Regions from separate parts of the Paenibacillus sp. P5_B5 genome, predicted to be linked through region 1. Evidence: riboswitches for the same ligand, from Rfam matches in the RefSeq annotation. Region 1 holds a riboswitch; each other region holds the start of a gene.
What was found. Region 1 has a riboswitch for cyclic di-AMP ahead of AC1DOK_RS03915 (betaine/proline/choline family ABC transporter ATP-binding protein). Riboswitches for the same ligand answer to the same signal wherever they lie in the genome.
Positions count from the first base shown of each region.

Region 2: another riboswitch for cyclic di-AMP. It lies ahead of AC1DOK_RS22290 (G5 domain-containing protein); the one in region 1 lies ahead of AC1DOK_RS03915 (betaine/proline/choline family ABC transporter ATP-binding protein).
Region 3: another riboswitch for cyclic di-AMP. It lies ahead of AC1DOK_RS16465 (TrkH family potassium uptake protein); the one in region 1 lies ahead of AC1DOK_RS03915 (betaine/proline/choline family ABC transporter ATP-binding protein).
Region 4: another riboswitch for cyclic di-AMP. It lies ahead of AC1DOK_RS08025 (CAP domain-containing protein); the one in region 1 lies ahead of AC1DOK_RS03915 (betaine/proline/choline family ABC transporter ATP-binding protein).

Region 1 covers NZ_JBFULK010000002.1:268,231-273,074, forward strand. Annotated here, with positions in the region: gene AC1DOK_RS03900 (MarR family winged helix-turn-helix transcriptional regulator) at 1-489, opposite strand, end outside; gene AC1DOK_RS03905 (hypothetical protein) at 923-1,201, shown strand; gene map (type I methionyl aminopeptidase) at 1,296-2,042, opposite strand; cyclic di-AMP (ydaO/yuaA leader) riboswitch at 2,266-2,394, shown strand; gene AC1DOK_RS03915 (betaine/proline/choline family ABC transporter ATP-binding protein) at 2,569-3,744, shown strand; gene AC1DOK_RS03920 (ABC transporter permease) at 3,744-4,406, shown strand; gene AC1DOK_RS03925 (glycine betaine ABC transporter substrate-binding protein) at 4,443-4,844, shown strand, end outside.
Region 2 covers NZ_JBFULK010000023.1:12,542-17,385, forward strand. Annotated here, with positions in the region: gene AC1DOK_RS22280 (ABC transporter permease) at 1-23, opposite strand, end outside; gene AC1DOK_RS22285 (ABC transporter ATP-binding protein) at 41-802, opposite strand; cyclic di-AMP (ydaO/yuaA leader) riboswitch at 1,083-1,308, shown strand; gene AC1DOK_RS22290 (G5 domain-containing protein) at 1,503-2,636, shown strand; gene rnmV (ribonuclease M5) at 2,789-3,331, shown strand; gene rsmA (16S rRNA (adenine(1518)-N(6)/adenine(1519)-N(6))-dimethyltransferase RsmA) at 3,335-4,255, shown strand; gene yabG (sporulation peptidase YabG) at 4,305-4,844, shown strand, end outside.
Region 3 covers NZ_JBFULK010000012.1:97,141-101,984, forward strand. Annotated here, with positions in the region: gene uvrC (excinuclease ABC subunit UvrC) at 1-1,735, shown strand, start outside; cyclic di-AMP (ydaO/yuaA leader) riboswitch at 1,912-2,068, shown strand; gene AC1DOK_RS16465 (TrkH family potassium uptake protein) at 2,153-3,505, shown strand; gene AC1DOK_RS16470 (potassium channel family protein) at 3,590-4,255, shown strand; gene AC1DOK_RS16475 (LysR family transcriptional regulator) at 4,302-4,844, opposite strand, start outside.
Region 4 covers NZ_JBFULK010000005.1:42,436-47,279, forward strand. Annotated here, with positions in the region: gene AC1DOK_RS08010 (sensor histidine kinase) at 1-563, opposite strand, end outside; gene AC1DOK_RS08015 (response regulator) at 560-1,240, opposite strand; gene AC1DOK_RS08020 (methyl-accepting chemotaxis protein) at 1,383-3,140, opposite strand; cyclic di-AMP (ydaO/yuaA leader) riboswitch at 3,394-3,527, shown strand; gene AC1DOK_RS08025 (CAP domain-containing protein) at 3,531-4,280, shown strand; gene AC1DOK_RS08030 (GNAT family N-acetyltransferase) at 4,458-4,844, shown strand, end outside.

The sequences.
Region 1 (4,844 bases):
CTTAGCATTCTCTTTCTCCGCTCTTATATCACCAATGATTTCATATAACCGATCAATCAGTCTAATCAAGTGATCGGCTTCTTCCGTACCTAATCGATGAACGATTTCGTCTGTAAAAAGCAGAAAATTTTTGGTGACATCTTCTAAAACCGATTTCCCTTGATCTGTTAACCGAATGTAAACGACCCGTCGGTCATTCTTGGTATTGATTCGCTCGACGAGGTCTTTGTTCTCGAGTAAATTGACCATTTGGGAGACAGAAGGAGGACTGATTTTGAGAAGCTCACTGAGCTCGGATACTTTAATACCTGGAGGAGTATGTTGCTCTTCCAATTCGCTGGCTTGTTTTTGCATTGCGTGCCAAATGACATGCAGCATTTGAAACTCTCCCCTAGGGATCTGCTCATTTAAGCCTGTTTTAGCATGCAATTGTTTAAGTTTGGCCATAACATTTAAGAGTTGTTGGCCTTGACTGCTGCCGGCTTCCATGATAACCTCCTTAAATTATGTTGTTATAAACTTTAATATTTAAATTTATACTATATTAGTATACCTAACTATTTACCTGTTAACAAGTTTGTATGAAAGACAATTTCTGGTAATAAATTGGGCTCTAAGTCATAATCAGTGCTTGCTAGAAAAAGCTAAACGTAGATCGTAGCGGAGGGAACGGAATTGTCCTGAAGAAGCGAAGCGTTCGCCTTTGCCACCGGATTTCTACCGCTCTAAGCGGTATATGATCAAGAAATCTGGGGGCAACAGCGATCGTAAGGATAATCCGTTAACGCAGCGGTCATTTATGGGCACTGACAATCTTTAACCACTGGTTTTGGGGCTGAGCCTATAAATTGAATTCTAATCATCGTATTTTGGAAGCCTTATGTTACAATGGCAACATCAATACATTTAGGAGATGACAATCATGAGCGAGAAGTTAAACGAGCAAGAGCTCTTGCAGTACATAGCAGATAAAACGAAGGCGGATTCACATAACATTAAGCTTGTCCTCAAGCATGAGCAGGTATTTATGGATAACGCGAAGGCAGATGCTAAAGGTGAAGTGGACATCGATAGTGATGATCTTGTGGATTATATTATGGGTCAGCGAGAAGTGAAGCTAGACGAAATTACGGTTGAAGCCATTCTGGATGCAGAAATGGACTACCTGATCAAACAGGGGATTGCTGGTTACTTAGACTAATATTACTTATTCTCTCCCTTACAACGCTCTCTTAACAAGAATGACCGGATCGAACCTGAGGGTTCTTCCGGTCATTTTCATTAACTACTCCTGATTATAGCTGTGTCAAAATAATAGGACCATCATCCGTAATGGCAAGTGTATGCTCATACTGGGCGGATAGACCGCCATCGATAGTTCTTGCGGTCCAACCATCGCTATCCATCTTGATTTGATAAGAGCCTGTGTTGAGCATCGGCTCAATTGTAATTACCATACCAGCTTTAAGACGTACGCCTTTACCTGGGGAACCGTAGTGAGGTACCTGCGGATCCTCGTGCATGGTTTTGCCTATTCCATGCCCAATAAAGTGACGAACTACGGAGAAGCCATTCGCCTCGGCATATTGCTGAATAGCATGGCCAATATCGCCAATTCGGTTGCCAACAACCGCTTGTTCAATGCCAAGAAAGAGACTTTTTTCAGTCACAGTTAGCAGCTTATCTGCTTGTTCGGATACTTCGCCTACTCGGTAGCTCCACGCGGAATCGGACAATGCACCATTGAGATTGACGACCATGTCAATTGTTACAATGTCTCCTTCTTTTAAGGGTTCATTCTTTGGAAATCCATGGCAGATTACATCGTTAACGGATGCGCAGGTTGCAAATGGGAATCCATGGTATCCTTTTTGTTCGGGTGTAGCTCCATGTTTTCGTAAGAAATTCTCAACAAATTGATCTATTTCAAGTGTAGTAACACCTGGCTTGATCTTGCTCTTCAATTCCTGATGACACTGAGCCAATAATTTCCCTGAAACTCGCATGTCCTCGATTTCTTGCTTCGTCTTTAGAATAATCATGATAGTCCCTTCTTTATCTTAGGATTGGTTGGTAAGGCATCTATTCTATTTTACCATTATTCGCGCCAATAGCGTGTCATATTGTTTTAATCCTGCTTGGAAATTAGTAACAAACGTTATTGGCCAAAATTTAATGATAAACGTTGATACCAATGGTATACATAAAATGGCTATTTTTAAGACATTTGATAGTAGAGTTGACATAATTGGGATATTCTAATAACATTAAGGTACGCTTAGTTCCTAATTTAGGGAGCGGGGGAACCATTTCTGGGGCGAATCGCAGTCATGCGTAGGAAACCATCTATTCCGAGTCCGTCAGCTAACCTCGTTTGCAGAAGATGGGTCATATTTTTATATTGAACAACCATGACCCGAATTTATATTCGGGTTTTTTGCAGTGATACACAATTAATATTGTTCAGGCTGTGTTTTTAAATGACCCTAATTCACATCAAAATGACTCATTAGTCGTTTTTTTTGTGTTGGGGTCTTTTTCTATATATTTGGATAGGGGGAAATAAATGTGATTGAATTTCAACATGTCAATAAAGTATATGATGATGGTTTTCAAGCGCTCAAAGACATTAATCTGACGATTAAGAAGGGTGAGCTTACGGTTATTATTGGTCCGAGTGGTTGTGGAAAGTCAACGACAATGAAGCATATTAATCGGCTCATTACAGCCTCGAGCGGTAAAGTGCTGATTAATGGTGAGGATATTTCAGAGAAGAACCCGGTTGAGCTTAGACGTAAAGTAGGTTACGTGATTCAGAACGTAGGGTTATTTCCACATATGACAATTGCAAAGAATGTTGCGGTAGTTCCTCACTTATTGAAGTGGGAGCAGAGCAAAATTGATCAGCGTGTGAATGAACTGATGGAGATGGTTAATCTAGAACCTGAAGTTTATAGTCATCGTTATCCCTCAGAGTTAAGTGGTGGTCAACAGCAGAGGATTGGTGTTATCCGAGCATTAGCAGCGGATCCTGATATTATTCTGATGGATGAGCCCTTCAGCGCACTTGATCCGATTAGTCGTGAACAGCTTCAAGATGAATTAATTCGTCTACAGCAGGACTTGCAGAAGACGATTATCTTCGTTACGCATGATATGAATGAGGCTATTAAAATCGCCGATACCATCGTACTGATGAAGGATGGAGAAATTATACAGGCTGGCACACCAGAAACAATCTTACGTTATCCAGCGAATGATTTTGTGCGTACATTCATCGGACAGAAGAATGTGGAGTCAACACAGCTCGGAGAGCCTATGCGCGTATCGACTGTGGATGATGTGATGGTGACACAGCCAGCAACAACCTACCCGAATCGTGGTTTAGCAGAAGCAATTAAGATGATGGAGGCTCGTAAGGTGGACAGCTTATTTGTAGTCGATCGTTATCGTAAGCTGCTTGGGATTGTATCCATTTATCGTGTGCTGCATGAATTCGGTGGGGAAGACAAGACGGTACAGGATGTGATGCGTCTGATTGCCTATCAGGTGTCTCCTGGAACTATTTTGCCTGAAGCTGTCGAGATGATGACTAATCATCGGTTATCGAACCTTGCAGTTGTTGATGACACGGGCAGATTGGTTGGACTACTAACCAGAGGTAGTATTGTCAGCCATCTGAATGAGGTTTACCCAGCTCTAATTGATCAGTATGCGTTGAGCCTCGGAGAGGAGGCTAAATGATGAACGATTTACTAACTTTCTTTTCAGAGCGAAGTGGAGATATTTTTACGGCATTACAGGAGCATTTAACCATTACGGCAATTTCTGTTCTTCTAGGCTGTATTGTATCCATCCCACTCGCAATTCTCCTTGTCTATAATAACAGGTTCAAATGGTTGAACAGCGTGGTATTCTTCTTGGCGAATTTATTACAGACGATACCAAGCTTAGCCTTGTTAGCTGTTCTTATTCCGTTTCTTGGAATCGGGATGAAGCCGGCGATTATGGCGCTCTTCCTCTATTCCATCATGCCAATTCTTCGTAATACGTACGATGGCTTCCAATCAGTTGATTCAAGTGTATTGGAGTCAGCGAGGGGCATGGGCTACAGTACGATACAACGTATTTTGCAGGTTCAATTGCCGCTTGCGCTGCCTTATATTATGTCAGGTATTCGGATTACGACCGTTTATATTATCAGCTGGGCGACACTCGCTACACTTATTGGAGCAGGTGGCTTAGGACAGTTAATTGTTGCTGGTCTTGGGGTTAATAAGATCGAATTGATTGTTACTGGTGCTGGTGGTGCGATCGTGTTAGCCTTGCTCGCAGATGCATTACTTGGCTGGCTTGAGCGTGTACTTGCACGCCGTTATGGCAGAACAAGTTCTGTTACGGCTTAATTAGGATCGGCAAAGGAACAGAAGGGGGAATTCAATATGCTACCTAAACGGATGAAGGTGGGAGTAGCAAGTCTACTTCTAGCATCAATGGCTTTATTAACGGGCTGCGGCTCTAGCAACGAAATTGTAATTGGTACTCAAACTTTTACCGAAGTGAAGATTATTGCCGAAATGTATAAAGCACTCATTGAAGATCGAACGGAGCTTGAAGCGAAGATTATTCCTGACTTAGCATCAAGTACCGTTGTCGTTAATGCAATGAAGCGTGGTGAAGTTCAGCTGGCGACTCTCTATTCTGGTGAAATTTTCAATAACCATTTTCCAATAGAGGATACGAAGGATCGCGAGAAGGTACTACAGCAAGCTAAAGTAGGTTTTGATCAATATTATGGTTTTAACTGGATGGATTCTCTTGGATTCGAGAATACGTATGCATTT
Region 2 (4,844 bases), on a different contig from region 1:
TTTCTTGGTTGGTCATTATTCATTGTTTCACCCTCTTACCTTAGCGGTCCCGTTTGTCTTCTCTTGTCACATACATATAGAATAAATCGTCGAGCGATGTCTCTGATTGTGGTTCAATGCCGAGTCCTATTTTGAGTTCGTTCAGCGTTCCTTGTGCGATAACTTGTCCGTAATGAAGAATGACGAATCGGTCACAATATTTCTCAATTGTTGCAAGAATATGAGAGGATATAAGAAAAGACGCACCATTCTGTTTGAAGTTCGACATTGTTTCGAGCAAGGAGCGCATAGCTAGTGGATCAAGCCCGAGAAATGGCTCATCAATAATATAAAGCGGTGGTTCTACAAGAAATGCATTCATGATCATTACTTTTTGCTTCATACCTTTAGAAAGCTGTGATGGGAAATGGTCTGCCTTCTCCTGCATTCTAAATTCAGTCAATAATTGCTCTGAACGCCTTGCATAATCCTCTTTGGAAATCCCATAAGCCATAGCTGTTAACTCTAGATGTTCGCGAACTGTCAATTCATTATAAAGCTCGGGATTTTCAGGGACATAAGCATAAGATGACCGGTAAGATTGCAGATCGTCGCTGAGCTGTAAATTATTAATGGTTATTTTTCCTTGTTTGGGCAGCATGAGCCCAAGAATATGCTTAATTGTGGTACTTTTCCCAGCTCCATTGAGTCCAATTAGTCCTACCATTTCTCCTTTACCTAGCGAAATATTAACGTTCTTAAGTACCGGCTTTTTTGGTAAGTATCCGCCGAACAATTGTTCGATTTGTAGGATGTGATTCAAATTCTCCACCTGCTTTAATTTTGTGATATTTTGATAAATTTAGGATGCATTATCCATTAATTTTATCTAAAAAAACATCTCTATTCTCATAAAATAGTAACATTATCCATTAAAAATGGCAAAAAATTGAGTTATAATAAGAAAAACATGGAAGACAACTGAAAAATCACCGCTAATGTGAAAAAAATTCCTGAATTTAAGCTTATTTGCGATTGAATCACCCTTTACAGCTAGTCGAGTATCATCGTACTATTTCAACATACAAGTAAATAGGATCACCAATTTCAATTCGCTGAGTCTTCATTTTTGGGGAACGGGGGAACCGCTGTAAAGAACAGAGGCCGAGATATACAAGTAGTAATTTCGGCGTTGATTGATGCAGGAGTAATTGGGGTGAGTCTTTGGAATGTAAGCATGATCATCGTCATTATGATTTACATCCAAAGTAGGGCAATTCTCATGCCCGAACCCGTCAGCTAACCTCGTAAGCGTAAGAGATAGGGAATTGTCGTCAGGTCTTTTATTATTTAGCTATGCTAAAGACCACGAGAAGCATTCTCTCTTCTCCAGGTCTTTTTTTGTTGCATTAAATTTAATACTGGTTATTGGTGACCGAACGACTGTATAAATTACTAAGTCGCGTCAAACACATTTATGTATAACATTAAGGCGGCGAGGCTTTGACAGGAGGACCGAAGAAATGGGATTGATCTCAGAAGAAGAGACCCATGTAGAGCGATCATCCAGCACAACCTTCGCAATGCGATGGAAGCATGAAAATTTGCGATATGTCATCATACCTGCAATTTTTACATGCGTAATTATTATGATGTTTATGGTGCTGATGTACGGAACCGCTTCTAAGCGTGTATTCGTAGTAGTAAATGGTCAAGAAACTGTTGTTGAAACAAAACAATGGGAACTAAATCGCCTGCTGGATGAACAAGCTATAACGATGGGTACGTATGATGAAATTAATGTGCCGCTAGATTCCAAAATTAAACACGGGGATCGAATCGTAGTCAATCATGCAATACCTATTCAATTAACGGCTGACGGTAAGACAGAGGTTAAATATACAACTGCCAAAACAGTAGCTGCAGCGCTACAGCAATATCAAATTAAGATAGATCACAATGATAAAGTGATTCCACAATTAAGTACAGAGCTTACACCTAACGACCAAATAAAACTTGTTCGTGTTGAGAAAGTCGCACAGGATGTAACGGAAGAAATACCATTCCAAACGGTTAAACAAGACGATGCTAAGCTCGCTAAAGGCAAGCAGGAAATTGTGCAAGCTGGTAAAGAAGGCTTACTTGTTAAACAAATCGAGAAGGTATTTGAAGATGGGGTACTCGTTGAAGAGAACTTGCTTGAAGCGACGGTCAAAGCGCCAAGTGTGAATAAAGTTGTTGCGATCGGCACCAAGAAGGACGTCGTTACGCTATCGGTTCAGGATAAAGTGGATAAACACTTGTCCAAAGACGATCTTTCATTCTCGTACAAGGAAATACTCAATAATGTACAATTGACCGCCTATACAGCTGCTGGTGGAGGTAAGGCTAAGGATGATCCTCAGTATGGTATTACAGCCTCTGGTGCTAAAGTAACTGAAGGTCGTACAATCGCTGTGGACCCTAAAGTGATCCCGCTTGGCTGGTGGGTATATATTGATGGTATCGGATTCCGTCGTGCAGAAGATACTGGCGGCGCAATCAAAGGTAAAATTATTGATATTTACTATGAAGATGAGAATCATGTGAATCGTTTTGGTCGCAAACGTGGTTATACCGTTTATGTGATTGGACCTAAGAAACCAATTGTAGATTAATGCGGATGCTTATGGGCAAACTGTTGAACAATATGATAAAATAGATTTAACTTACGGAGAAGGGGATAACCCCTTCTCTTTTCAATGTTGGTCAGAAATAAATGGAGCTTTGTATTTCCGTTACCGGAAATTTGGGAGGCGGATGGGTGTAAATGATCAAAGAAATTATTGTGGTAGAAGGTAAGGATGATACGACAGCCATTAAACGAGCCGTAGAGGCAGAGACAATCGAAACCGGAGGTTCTGCTATCAATCGCAAAGTGCTGCAGAGAATTGCCCTTGCACAGGAGCGACGAGGGGTTATTGTATTTACAGATCCCGATCATGCAGGTGAACGTATTCGCAAAATAATCTCGGCTAAAGTGCCTGGCTGTAAACATGCTTTCTTAACGCAAGAACAAGCATTACGTAAAGATGACATAGGTGTAGAGAACGCTTCTCCTGAAGCAATCCGAAATGCTTTAGCGAATGTGAAGACGGAATTCGATGGAGCGGTTGCAGAGTTAAGAATAGAGGATCTCATACAGACGGGAATGCTCAATCATCCACAGGCTGCAGCTAGAAGGCTTGAAGTGGGTAATATACTCGGTATTGGCTATTGTAATGGTAAACAATTTTATAAGCGTTGTACGGCCTTTCAGATATCCCGTGAGGAATTTGAAGCAGCCGTTGAACAGCTGGATCGAAGAGGGTAGTAAATGGATAAAGAACTTATCGGAGAAGAATTTCAGGTCGAACAGGATATTGGAAGTCCTAAACATACCAATAGTGTGCTAAAGAAGCATAGACTTGTACTTAAGAAGAGCTTGGGACAGAACTTTTTAACGGACGTTAACATCTTACGTAAAATTGTGTCAGCAGCAGAGTTAACTAAGGAGAAGGCCGTACTTGAGATTGGCCCAGGAATTGGTGCACTTACACAGCCTTTGGCTAAGGTTGCTGGCAAAGTTGTTGCACTTGAAATTGATCAGAGGCTATTACCTATTCTTGCTGAGACACTAGCACCTTACCCACATGCAAGTGTGGTACATGGGGATGTACTGAAGCAAGATCTGCAAGCATTGTTCAAAGAGCAGTTTAGTGAAGCATCTGAAGTTAGTGTGGTTGCTAATCTGCCGTATTACATTACAACACCGATTATTATGCGTCTGCTCGAAGAGAAGCTTCCACTGGAGCATATCGTTGTTATGACACAGAAGGAAGTTGCAGAGCGCATGTCTGCGCCTCCAGGCGGCAAAGATTATGGTTCGTTATCCATTGCTGTACAATACTATTGTGATACAGAGATCGTTACAATTGTGCCACGATCTGTATTTGTACCTCCACCGAACGTTGACTCAGCTGTAATCAAGCTGTCGCTTAGAGGTGCACCTCCAGTCGCTGTGGATGATGAAGATTTCTTCTTCCAGGTTGTACAAGCTTCATTCGCACAGCGTAGGAAAACCATATATAACAATTTAGGTGCTCAATTCTTTTCCAAAGAGAATAAGAAGCAGGCAGAAATTATACTGCTTGAGAGCGGCATCGAGCCATCCAGACGTGCAGAAACAGTTTCGATTGCGGAATATGCTGTACTCAGTAGAAACTTGAAGATTTGTTTGAATGAATTAAAAGGATAGGCACTTACCATCCCTCCTTGCCATACGATAGACGAGGAGGGATGCTGCAATGTACCAAGGTGATTTAGTTACTCGCAAATCATACGGTGGAGATATCGTATTTCGCATTCAACGCATAGAACAGGACAGAGCTATTTTGTGGGGAGTAGAGTATCGGTTGTTAGCGGATGCGCCTGTATCCGATCTTGTCCCTCTCAAAGGAACGCAAGATATCGATTCACCCCGTTACCATACGCATCAAGCGATGCATTCCATACGAAGATTAGTGGAAGATCGTATTCGCCTACATGAACGAAGTCCTTATACAAGTATTAATAAAGGTCAGGTTGGCAGCTATTATTTTGAAGTACCGGGTACAGTTCTACACTTAGATGGTGATCCTCTATACTTAAAAAAATGCATGACGATGTATGAAGAATTGCATATACCTGCTCATGGTTTCTATATGCAGGAAACTCAAATGGCAGATTCACTCAGACGATTGCTTCCGCAAATTAAGCCTAATATTGTCGTTATAACAGGTCATGATGGCTTTGTTAAGAATCGCAAAGATTTAGATATTATGTCGCTGGATGCCTATAAGAACTCG
Region 3 (4,844 bases), on a different contig from region 1:
GTGCAACTTGATCAAGCAGCACTTGCCACGTTACAACGTGCTGCTTAAGGACGATAAGACGTTCCCTTATATCAAGGTAACGAATGAACCGCACCCGCGTCTGGAAGTAACGCGGCGTGTTGTGAAGGATAAGGGCAAATACTTTGGCCCTTATCCGAATGCGTTTGCTGCCCAGCAGACGAAGCGACTGCTGGATAAGCTCTATCCGCTGCGCAAATGCCGGAAACTGCCAGACAAGGTGTGTTTATATTATCACCTTGGACAGTGTCTTGCGCCGTGCGCGTTTGACGTGACAGCAGCGCAGAATGATGCGCTGGTGAATGAGATTGTCCGCTTTTTGAATGGCGGACATGATGCTGTTAAGGCAGATCTGACGGAGAAAATGCTCAAAGCTTCGGAAGATCTTGAATTCGAACGGGCTAAAGAACTGCGTGATTTAATCCAGTATATTGATGCTGTGATGGAGAAGCAGAAGATTACGATTAACGACACCCTTGATCGGGATGTCTTCGGATATAGCGTAGACAAGGGCTGGATGAGTGTGCAAATTCAGTACATGCGTCAAGGGAAAATGATTGAACGTCATGTATCACTATTCCCATTCTACGGTGAAGAGTACGATGATTTCATTACGTATGTGACGCAGGTTTATAGTGAGAATCCCGCTTTACCAAAGGAAATTTTCTTGCCGATGCCTCCATCGAAGAATGTGGATGAGCCTGAAACAGTAATTGATGCTAATGAGATTAATAATGGTGTTAATGTTGTTGTTAATGATGCTGTTAATGATGATGTCGCTGATGATGCTGATGTTAATAATGCTGATGAAAATACTATTGTTAATGATGATGTTGCAGCAGCCTCCGATGCGAATGATATCAAGAATTCGCTTGAAAGCTGGCTGAAGGTGAAGGTACTCTTCCCGAGGCGGGGTCTAAAAAAGCAAATGGTTGATATGGCAACCAGCAATGCTGAAGTCGCACTTCAGGATAAGTTCCGATTATTGGAGCGAGATGAGCAGCGTACATTGGGAGCAACATCAGGACTTGGAAGCTGGTTAGGAATTAACCATGTCGGAAGAATTGAAGCCTTTGATAACTCCAATATTCAAGGAACAGATGCAGTATCTGCAATGGTTGTATTCACCGACGGGAAGCCAGACCGTAAACAATATCGCAAATATAAAATTCGCACAGTGCAGGGACCAGATGACTATGAATCCATGCGCGAGGTTATTAGACGCAGATATGAACGTGCGCTTAAAGAGAATTTGACGCTGCCCGATTTAATTATTGTTGACGGTGGTAAGGGTCAAATGTCAGCTGCGCTAGATATACTTGAGAATGAGTTAGGCCTATACATTCCTGTATGCGGACTTAAGAAGGATGAGAAGCATAAGACCTCCCAGCTGTTAATTGGAGATCCTGTAAAAGTAGTTCAGCTACCTAGAGATTCCCAAGAATTCTATCTCTTACAGCGAATTCAGGATGAAGTCCATCGCTTTGCAATTACATTTCATAGACAAACACGATCGAAATCAATGGTATCCTCTCAGCTTGATGCGATTCCAGGGATCGGAGAGAAACGTCGTAAGAAGCTGCTCTTGCATTTTGGTTCAGTCAAAAAAATGAAAGAAGCAAGTGTAGATGATTTTCATGAAATTGGGATTGGAGATAAGCTAGCTAAACAAATTCTGGATGCATTGAATGAACCTAAGGAAAATACGGAACAATAAATTCAATAAAGCTTTCAGACAGATTAGATAACGCAAGCAAATAGCAAATATAATGAGATATACAAGGATATAGCTTTACTTTACTCTATAAAACAAGTTGAATCTGTTCATATCGCCTGATTTCAGTGAATCAAGCTATTGTAAACCTATGAACCAAGCGATATAATTCAAATCAATTGAATAAAAAGCCGAATTTCTAGAAGAGAAAACGGGGGAACCAATATTAGGGGTGAATTTTGTTAGATTGATCCATAAAGGTGATCAGTCTATCAATTAGGGCGTAACTGCCGTCCGAATCCGTCAGCTAACCTCGTAGGCTATGTGTCAGTTAACTATACGTTGACACTAGTTTCAGGTGTCTTTTTTTTGTTTTTGGGTAAGAGTTTATTAGTTTCACTTCTTATTGTAGGGGGATATATGAAAGTTAAGCGCAAGATTCGTAGATTATCACCGTCTCAAATTTTAGTTATTGGTTTTGCTTTAATTATTCTAATTGGGGCGTGTTTACTAGCACTACCGATTGCATCAGCAAATGGTCAATCATTAAGTTTTATCGATGCGTTGTTTACGGCTACCTCAGCAACCTGTGTGACAGGGTTAGTAGTGGTAGATACAGGAACCTCGTTCACGATGTTTGGGCAAGTCGTCATTATCTGTCTTATTCAAATTGGCGGATTAGGTTTTATGAGCTTTGCAACGATGTATGCACTCATGCTACGCAAGAAAATCTCGCTTCGAGAACGATTGCTGCTTAAAGAAGCAGTCAATGCAGGTTCTATGGAAGGCATCGTGCGATTGTTTCGCAAGCTATTGATATACTCGCTTATGATAGAAGGGGTAGCAGCCGTTATCTTTTCGATTCGTTGGTCATTCGATTTAGGAATAGCCAAAGGAATTTACTATGGCATTTTTCATGCGATTTCAATGTTCAATAATGCGGGGTTCGATTTATTTGGAGGAGTCTCGGGACAGTTCTCCTCATTAACGAAGTACTCGAATGATTTCGTTGTTAACGTAGTGGCTATGAGTCTGATTATACTAGGTGGTATTGGTTTTATTGTTATGGCTGACGTAGTTGAGAATCGATCATTCCGGAAGTTCTCCCTACATACTAAGGTTGTTTTAACAACCACTGGATTCTTAATCGCATTTGGTGCAATTGTTATTTTTATATTCGAATACTCGAATACGAAGACGTTTGGATCGCTTGATACAGGCGGTAAAATATTAGCTTCATTCTTTCAATCGGTAACTCCTCGAACGGCGGGAGCTAACACGGTTGATATTGGTGCGTTAAGACAAGCAACACAATTCTTTATCATTATTCTGATGTTCATTGGTGCATCTCCGGGTTCTACTGGTGGAGGGATTAAGACAACAACTTTCACCGTGATGGTGGGTGCTGTCATTTCTATGATCCGCGGTAAAGAAGATATTGTCCTCTTTCGTTATCGTCTAGCTAAGGATCGCATTCTGAAATCTATTACCTTAACTATATTCGCACTCGGTCTTGTTGTCTTCGTATCAATGGCACTCTCTGCGACGGAAGATAGCGCATTTCTAGAAATTTTGTTTGAAGTTACTTCAGCATTTGGAACTGTTGGACTAACAATGGGACTGACACCTGATTTAACTCTTATTGGGAAAATATTGATTTTACTTACCATGTTTGTCGGTCGACTAGGGCCACTTACACTTGCTATTGCAGTCGGGCCTAAAACTGAAAGAGAACTATTTCGATATCCTGAGGGTAAAGTTACAATAGGTTAAGAAGGTAAAATAACGATTGGTTAACATTATAATTTGGAACTTAATAATTTGGTATGTATTATGAAAGGATTGAAGAGAAAACAAATGGTTGATAAACAATATGCCGTAATTGGCTTAGGGCGCTTTGGTTCATCATTGTCTCGCGAACTTATTAAGCTCGGATACGAAGTGCTTGGTATCGATGTTAATGAAGAGAGAGTTAACGAGATGAGCAATGTACTAACTCATACTGTTGTTGCAGATTGCACGGATGAAGAGGTTCTTCGATCACTTGGAATCCGTAATTTTGACTGTGTGGTTGTAGCGATCGGCAATGATATCCAAGCAAGTATACTTACGACAATCGTACTTAAGGATTCCGGAGTAACCAAAGTAGTTGCGAAAGCGTTGACAGAGCTGCACGGTAAAGTATTAGAGAAAATTGGAGTCGATCGTGTAATCTATCCTGAGCGAGATATGGGCATTCGTGTTGCGCATCAGCTTGTTTCTCCAAGCTTACTAGATTATATCGAGTTGTCAGACGATTATACGATTGCGGAATTAGCCGTTCCCAAAAAGCTAAATGGACATTCCCTACATGTTCTGAACCCACGTTCTAAATATGGATGCTCCATTGTAGCGATTAATAAAAAAGGTGGGGTCATAGTGGCACCAGCTGCCGAGGATATCCTTGAGGAAGGCGATCTGATGGTCGTAATAGGGAAGAATGAAGGTATGGAGAAATTTGAAAATGACATTGATCGCCCTTAGAAAGACTCCACTTTAATGTGGAGCTTGAGGGTGAAAGTGTTTCTTCTTATGTACGTGTTGCAAAATAAGCTCTCGCTGTTTGAATAAACGAGTTTACAGCCTCATTCTCTTGCGCTTCACGCGAGAAGATTAGTGAGGTTGTTCTTGTAGTAGCTTCGAGCTCAGGAACGTGGCAAATAATGAGACCATTATTCTCCTCCAGATGTGCGCGGACATAGGACAGCGGAAGTAGAGTTGCCGTTTTGCAGGAAGAGACTAGACGGATAATAGCCTCGAATGAGTCAATCTCCATTTTGATATTAGGCTGAATTCCGTATTGCTGAAACCATTCATCCGTTAGCACCCGATACCAAGTACCCCGAGAGAACAAAATCAAAGGTAACCCTTGAAGATCATCAACTGTATGTGCAGATTTATTTATATAGGGATGCATGGCCGGTAAGATTAAGCAGAGATGGTCTTCGAATAACGGTTCGCAAATGAGTCCATTTACTTCAATAGAAGATGCAACGAGTCCAATGTCGACTTTCTTTTCTTTGACCATCGATACGATTTCGTGCGTCTTGCCTGTCGATGCTTTCACATCTAC
Region 4 (4,844 bases), on a different contig from region 1:
TTAACGATAAACCGAGTGAAGATAATGATTAACACGATGCTAAATAGAAAGGTAAAGAATAGGAGTAACGCCATAATAATGCGGACTTCACCAATTTGCTGATTTAGATCAGGTTTAATAAACAGTGCATAATTCTTTCCCTGCACGTTAATTGGAATACCGACACTATTCCGTAAGCTATTCTCAAAATACCCCGTGATCGAGAGGCCACTGGTATCTCTTAGAGCACCGTAGTATATTTGACCATTCAAGACATTAATTACTTGATCCTCGGGAAGCTCGGTTTTTCCAAAGGCTCTTCCGTAAAAATCACCCTGTTTCCCATCTGTTAAATAAATTTGAAAACCCATACTAGCGATATGTGGAAAATATTCATCTTTACTAAGTTTGGGTGTTCGCTCATACAGGGTTTTAATTTCCTTTGAGATATGAATTAATTTCTCTTCGTAATATTTTTTTAAATTCGTTTGGTAATGAATACTGGTCGCTAGGAGTGCCATTGTACTGCTGATAAGAGCGATTAAGATAGCGATAAGGACTATTCGGACGTAGAGGGTTCTCATGCTTCTTGCACCTCAAGCTTATATCCGATTCCTCGAACTGTTGTGATGATAAAATCATTTGAATAATCGCTAAATCGCTCACGAAGTCGTTTGATATGAACATCAACGGTTCGATTGTCACCTTGGAAGTCTGCTCCCCAGATTAAATCTACTAGTTCCTCGCGGGTGAAAATACGCCCTGGAAAGCTAGCGAGCTGAGATAAAAGCTCAAACTCCTTGAGTGGTAGAACTTGAATGTTATCACCATGAATGACTTCATAGCTCTTACGATTAATAATGGTGTTATTTAATTTAATGACTTCAGATGAAACCATTCGGTAACGACGAAGTAGGGCTTTAATTCGAAAGAGTAGTTCCTTGGGTTCAAAGGGCTTGACCATATAATCATCTGTACCGGCTAGAAAGCCCGTTTCGATATCTTTGGCTTGTCCTTTGGCAGTGAGCATAATAACAGGAATATCATAGTGTGTGCGAATTTCTTCACATAGCTGCCAACCATTCTTGATCGGCATCATCACATCAACAACTGCTAGATGAATGTTCTCTTGTTCAAGTATTGCTGCAGCAGCACCGCCATCTTCAGCTTCATGTACCGTATAGCCTTCTCTTTTTAGTAGCAGGCCTACAAGCTCCCGAATATGTGGATCATCATCAGCGATGAGAATCTGTCTACTCATGTTATTCCCACCTATGGTTTAGACTTGGTTTCCCTTACAGATTATCTTTAAACATTATGATTTGCAAGTTCAATGTTAGAGACATGCTCGAATATGTGACTAAAATTATTCTTATTAATAGCACTTTGCTTATCAACTTCAATTATTTAATTTTGAATTGATGAGCTGTTTGCTGCAGAGTTTCAGCTAAATGGCTAATTGAGTCAGCAGATGCAACAATGTTCTCCATTGACGCAAGTTGTTCCTCCGTATAGCTTGATATGGATTCAGTCGTGTTAGCGGTGTTCTCAGACATTCGCTTCATTTCTTGCAAGGACGCTGCAACCTGCTGTGCTCCCGCGGATAGCTCCTGTGAAGCGGCGGATGCGTCTTGAATAAGAGTCACAGTATTCTTCGTCGCTTGATGAATCCGATTAAAGGCTTCTCCTGTTTTTATTACGGATTCAACTCCAATATTCACTTCTATTTCACTTCTATGCATTTCTGTTACAACAAATGTGATGTTGCCTTGAATACTGCTAATGAGCTCCGATACTTGCAGTGCAGAATGATTAGAGCGATCTGCAAGTTTCCGAACCTCGGAAGCAACTACAGCGAAGCCTTGACCCGCTTCCCCAGCTCGAGCCGATTCAATCGCAGCATTGAGTGATAATAATCTTGTCTGATTAGCGATTTCTGTAATGACTTGAACGATTGAACCAATCTGCTGTGAGCGATCATTAAGCTGCTCAATAACGATCGATAAATCACTGATCGTGGCATGTAGAGAAGTCATTTTCTCTGTAGTCTCAGCTATAAATAAACTACCTTGATCAGCTTCATTAGCCATACTTTCAGATACACCAAGTGTAATGGTAGATGTCTCTGAAATCCGCTGGATAGCTGCCGCCATCTCTTCCATTGCATTTGCATTCTCCTCAACACTTCTGGCTTGTGTGTGAGTGAGTAACGAAATTTGCTGGACGGAAGAAGAAATATGGTTGCTCGCTTCCGTTACTTCATGTGTTGATTGAGCTAAAGCCCCGAGCTTCTGTGATACTTGATCAGAGCTTGTGCTGATTTCTGTTACAAGCTTAAGAATGTTCTGACGCATGAGTGAGAACATTCTTCCGAGTTGTCCGAGCTCATCCTGATTCTTGATGAGTAGGAAGTCACCCGTAAGATCACCTTTTGCGATTTGCACCGTTTGTTCACTTACAATAGAGAGTGGCTTAGCTATATGCCTAGCGAATAAATAGGAAAATAGTAGACCTGCCAAGAAGCAACTCGCAAGTGTGATGAGAAGGGTCTTAAGGATATTGGTGAGTCCTTGGTTGTAATCCTGCATATAGGATCCAGCAGAGACAATCCAGCCCCAATTCTCGTAATACGCACTGTATACTACCTTGAGCGCCTCCTTTTCGGAATTCGGTAAAGGCCAGTTATATTTGGTTAATCCGCCACCGCTTTTCGCTTTAGCGATAACGTCTTGGATATAGTAGAAACCGTCACTTGTTTTTCTGTCCCATATGCTTTGACCTTCTAGCTTTGGATGTGCCAGCAGCATACCTTGATCATCAAGTACGTAATAGTACCCGTGCTCACCCAAATCAATATCTTTATTGATCGTTCTTATACCCCCCTGCTTAGAATCAAGTAAGGCTGTTTTCACTTTTTCTTGTGCTTCTTCTTTAGATAAAGTTCCATTCTTTACGGATTCATCAAATGAGGTAATCAGAGCAAGTGCCATGGCTACGTTATTTTGAATGTTTTTTTCAATAAGTGTGTTTGTTTCCTTGGATGACGATTGATAACTGATTGTTCCGATAATAATTATTGGAACGATTAACAGAATTAAACATGCAGTAAGGAGTTTGGTGCGAATCGTTATTGTAGGTTGTAATGATTTATCTTTGCTCATATAGTTCTCCTCCAGTTTATTCCAGTTTCTTCTTGCTATAGCAGTAACAATGCCATTTACACCCAGTATTTCGACAAATTCCTACAAAGACCTTTTGATAATGAATAATAATTTTCAGACATATGTTAATTTTGTGACTTAATAGAGTAATTATTTGATTATTTTAATAATCGCGTCAACTAGTTGAATACAACCATATCTACCATTAATTTGGGAATGAAAGAGTTGGTAGAGGATGTTACTATGGTTTAGTACCACAATCAAGTCGAAGCTCATTGAGCGCGGGGGAACCGTTGTTTTTGTGGGGTGAAACCATTTGATATGGTAGAGGATTGCTCTTTATCTCGAACCCGTCAGCTAACCTCGTAGGCTACCAAAGGAGAGTAAGATATGAAAAAGAGTTTTAAGAAAGTAGCAGTAACAAGTTCGCTAGCATTAGTTATGATGGTGTCGGCTGGAGCTGGAGCAGCATCCGCCGCTACAAATAATTCGTGTCAGTTGCCAGATAATGAGTCTGCTAATCAGATCATAAAGAAGATTAATAGTGATCTTCAGACGAAAATTAAAAATCCGGAATTCGGAAACATTCATATTGTATGGCCTCCGCAATGGAAGGATTCGGTTACAGGTAAGCCAGGTACCGGTACTAAGCCGGGCACAGGTACTAAACCAGGTACAGGTACTAAGCCGGACACAGGCACGAAGCCTGATACAGGCACTAAGCCAGGAACAGGTACTAAACCAGATACGGGCACTAAGCCGGATACAGGCACTTCTCAATTTACACAAGAGGTTGTTAAACTTGTTAATGATGAGCGGGCAAAAGTTGGTGCTAAGCCACTAACTATGGACACAGCTCTTTCAAATATGGCGCTAGATAAAGCAAAGGATATGTACACTAATAATTATTTTGATCATAATTCACCAAGATACGGTTCACCATTCGATATGATGAAGTCTTATAACATTTCTTATCGCACAGCGGGTGAGAACATTGCTAAAGGGCAGCGTTCTCCAGCGGATGTTATGAAAGCCTGGATGAACAGTGCGGGTCATAAGGAAAACATCCTAAACCCTAACTTTACGAAAATAGGTGTAGGATATTATCAAGGTGTATGGGTACAAGAGTTCATAGGTTAATTTCAATAGAGACTAACGTTAGGCATGAAATATGTCTTTCGTTAGTCTTTTTTTTGTGAATATATCAGCATATGTTTTGGCGGTTATCGATAAATTGATTAAATTTTTCGATTATCGTAGAATTACTATCTATATAAGATGTTAGATTATTATGCTGAATGATATGGGGGGGATTCAATGTTTCGGATCATAGAGGACAACGGTGAGAATATAGAAGCCAAAAAGCAAGTAAGAACTGGATTATCACAATTTAATCGAAACCATATTTCAGAGCGTCTGAGAGAGCAGCATCAAGAAGTGAACTTCTTCGTGCTTGACGAAGAGAGTGGTCAGGTATGTGGCGGAATGATAGGTCGTAATTTCTGGGATGTCTTAGCGATTGAAATTCTATGGCTAGATGAGAAACTGAGGAAGCGTGGCTATGGTGCTAAGCTGATTCAGATGGCAGAGGATAAAGCGAAGGAACTGAAATGCTCGATGATTAAATTGGACACTCTCAGCTTTCAAGCACTTGGTTTCTATCAAAAACAAGGGTTTGAAGTATATGGACAAATTGAGGGTGTT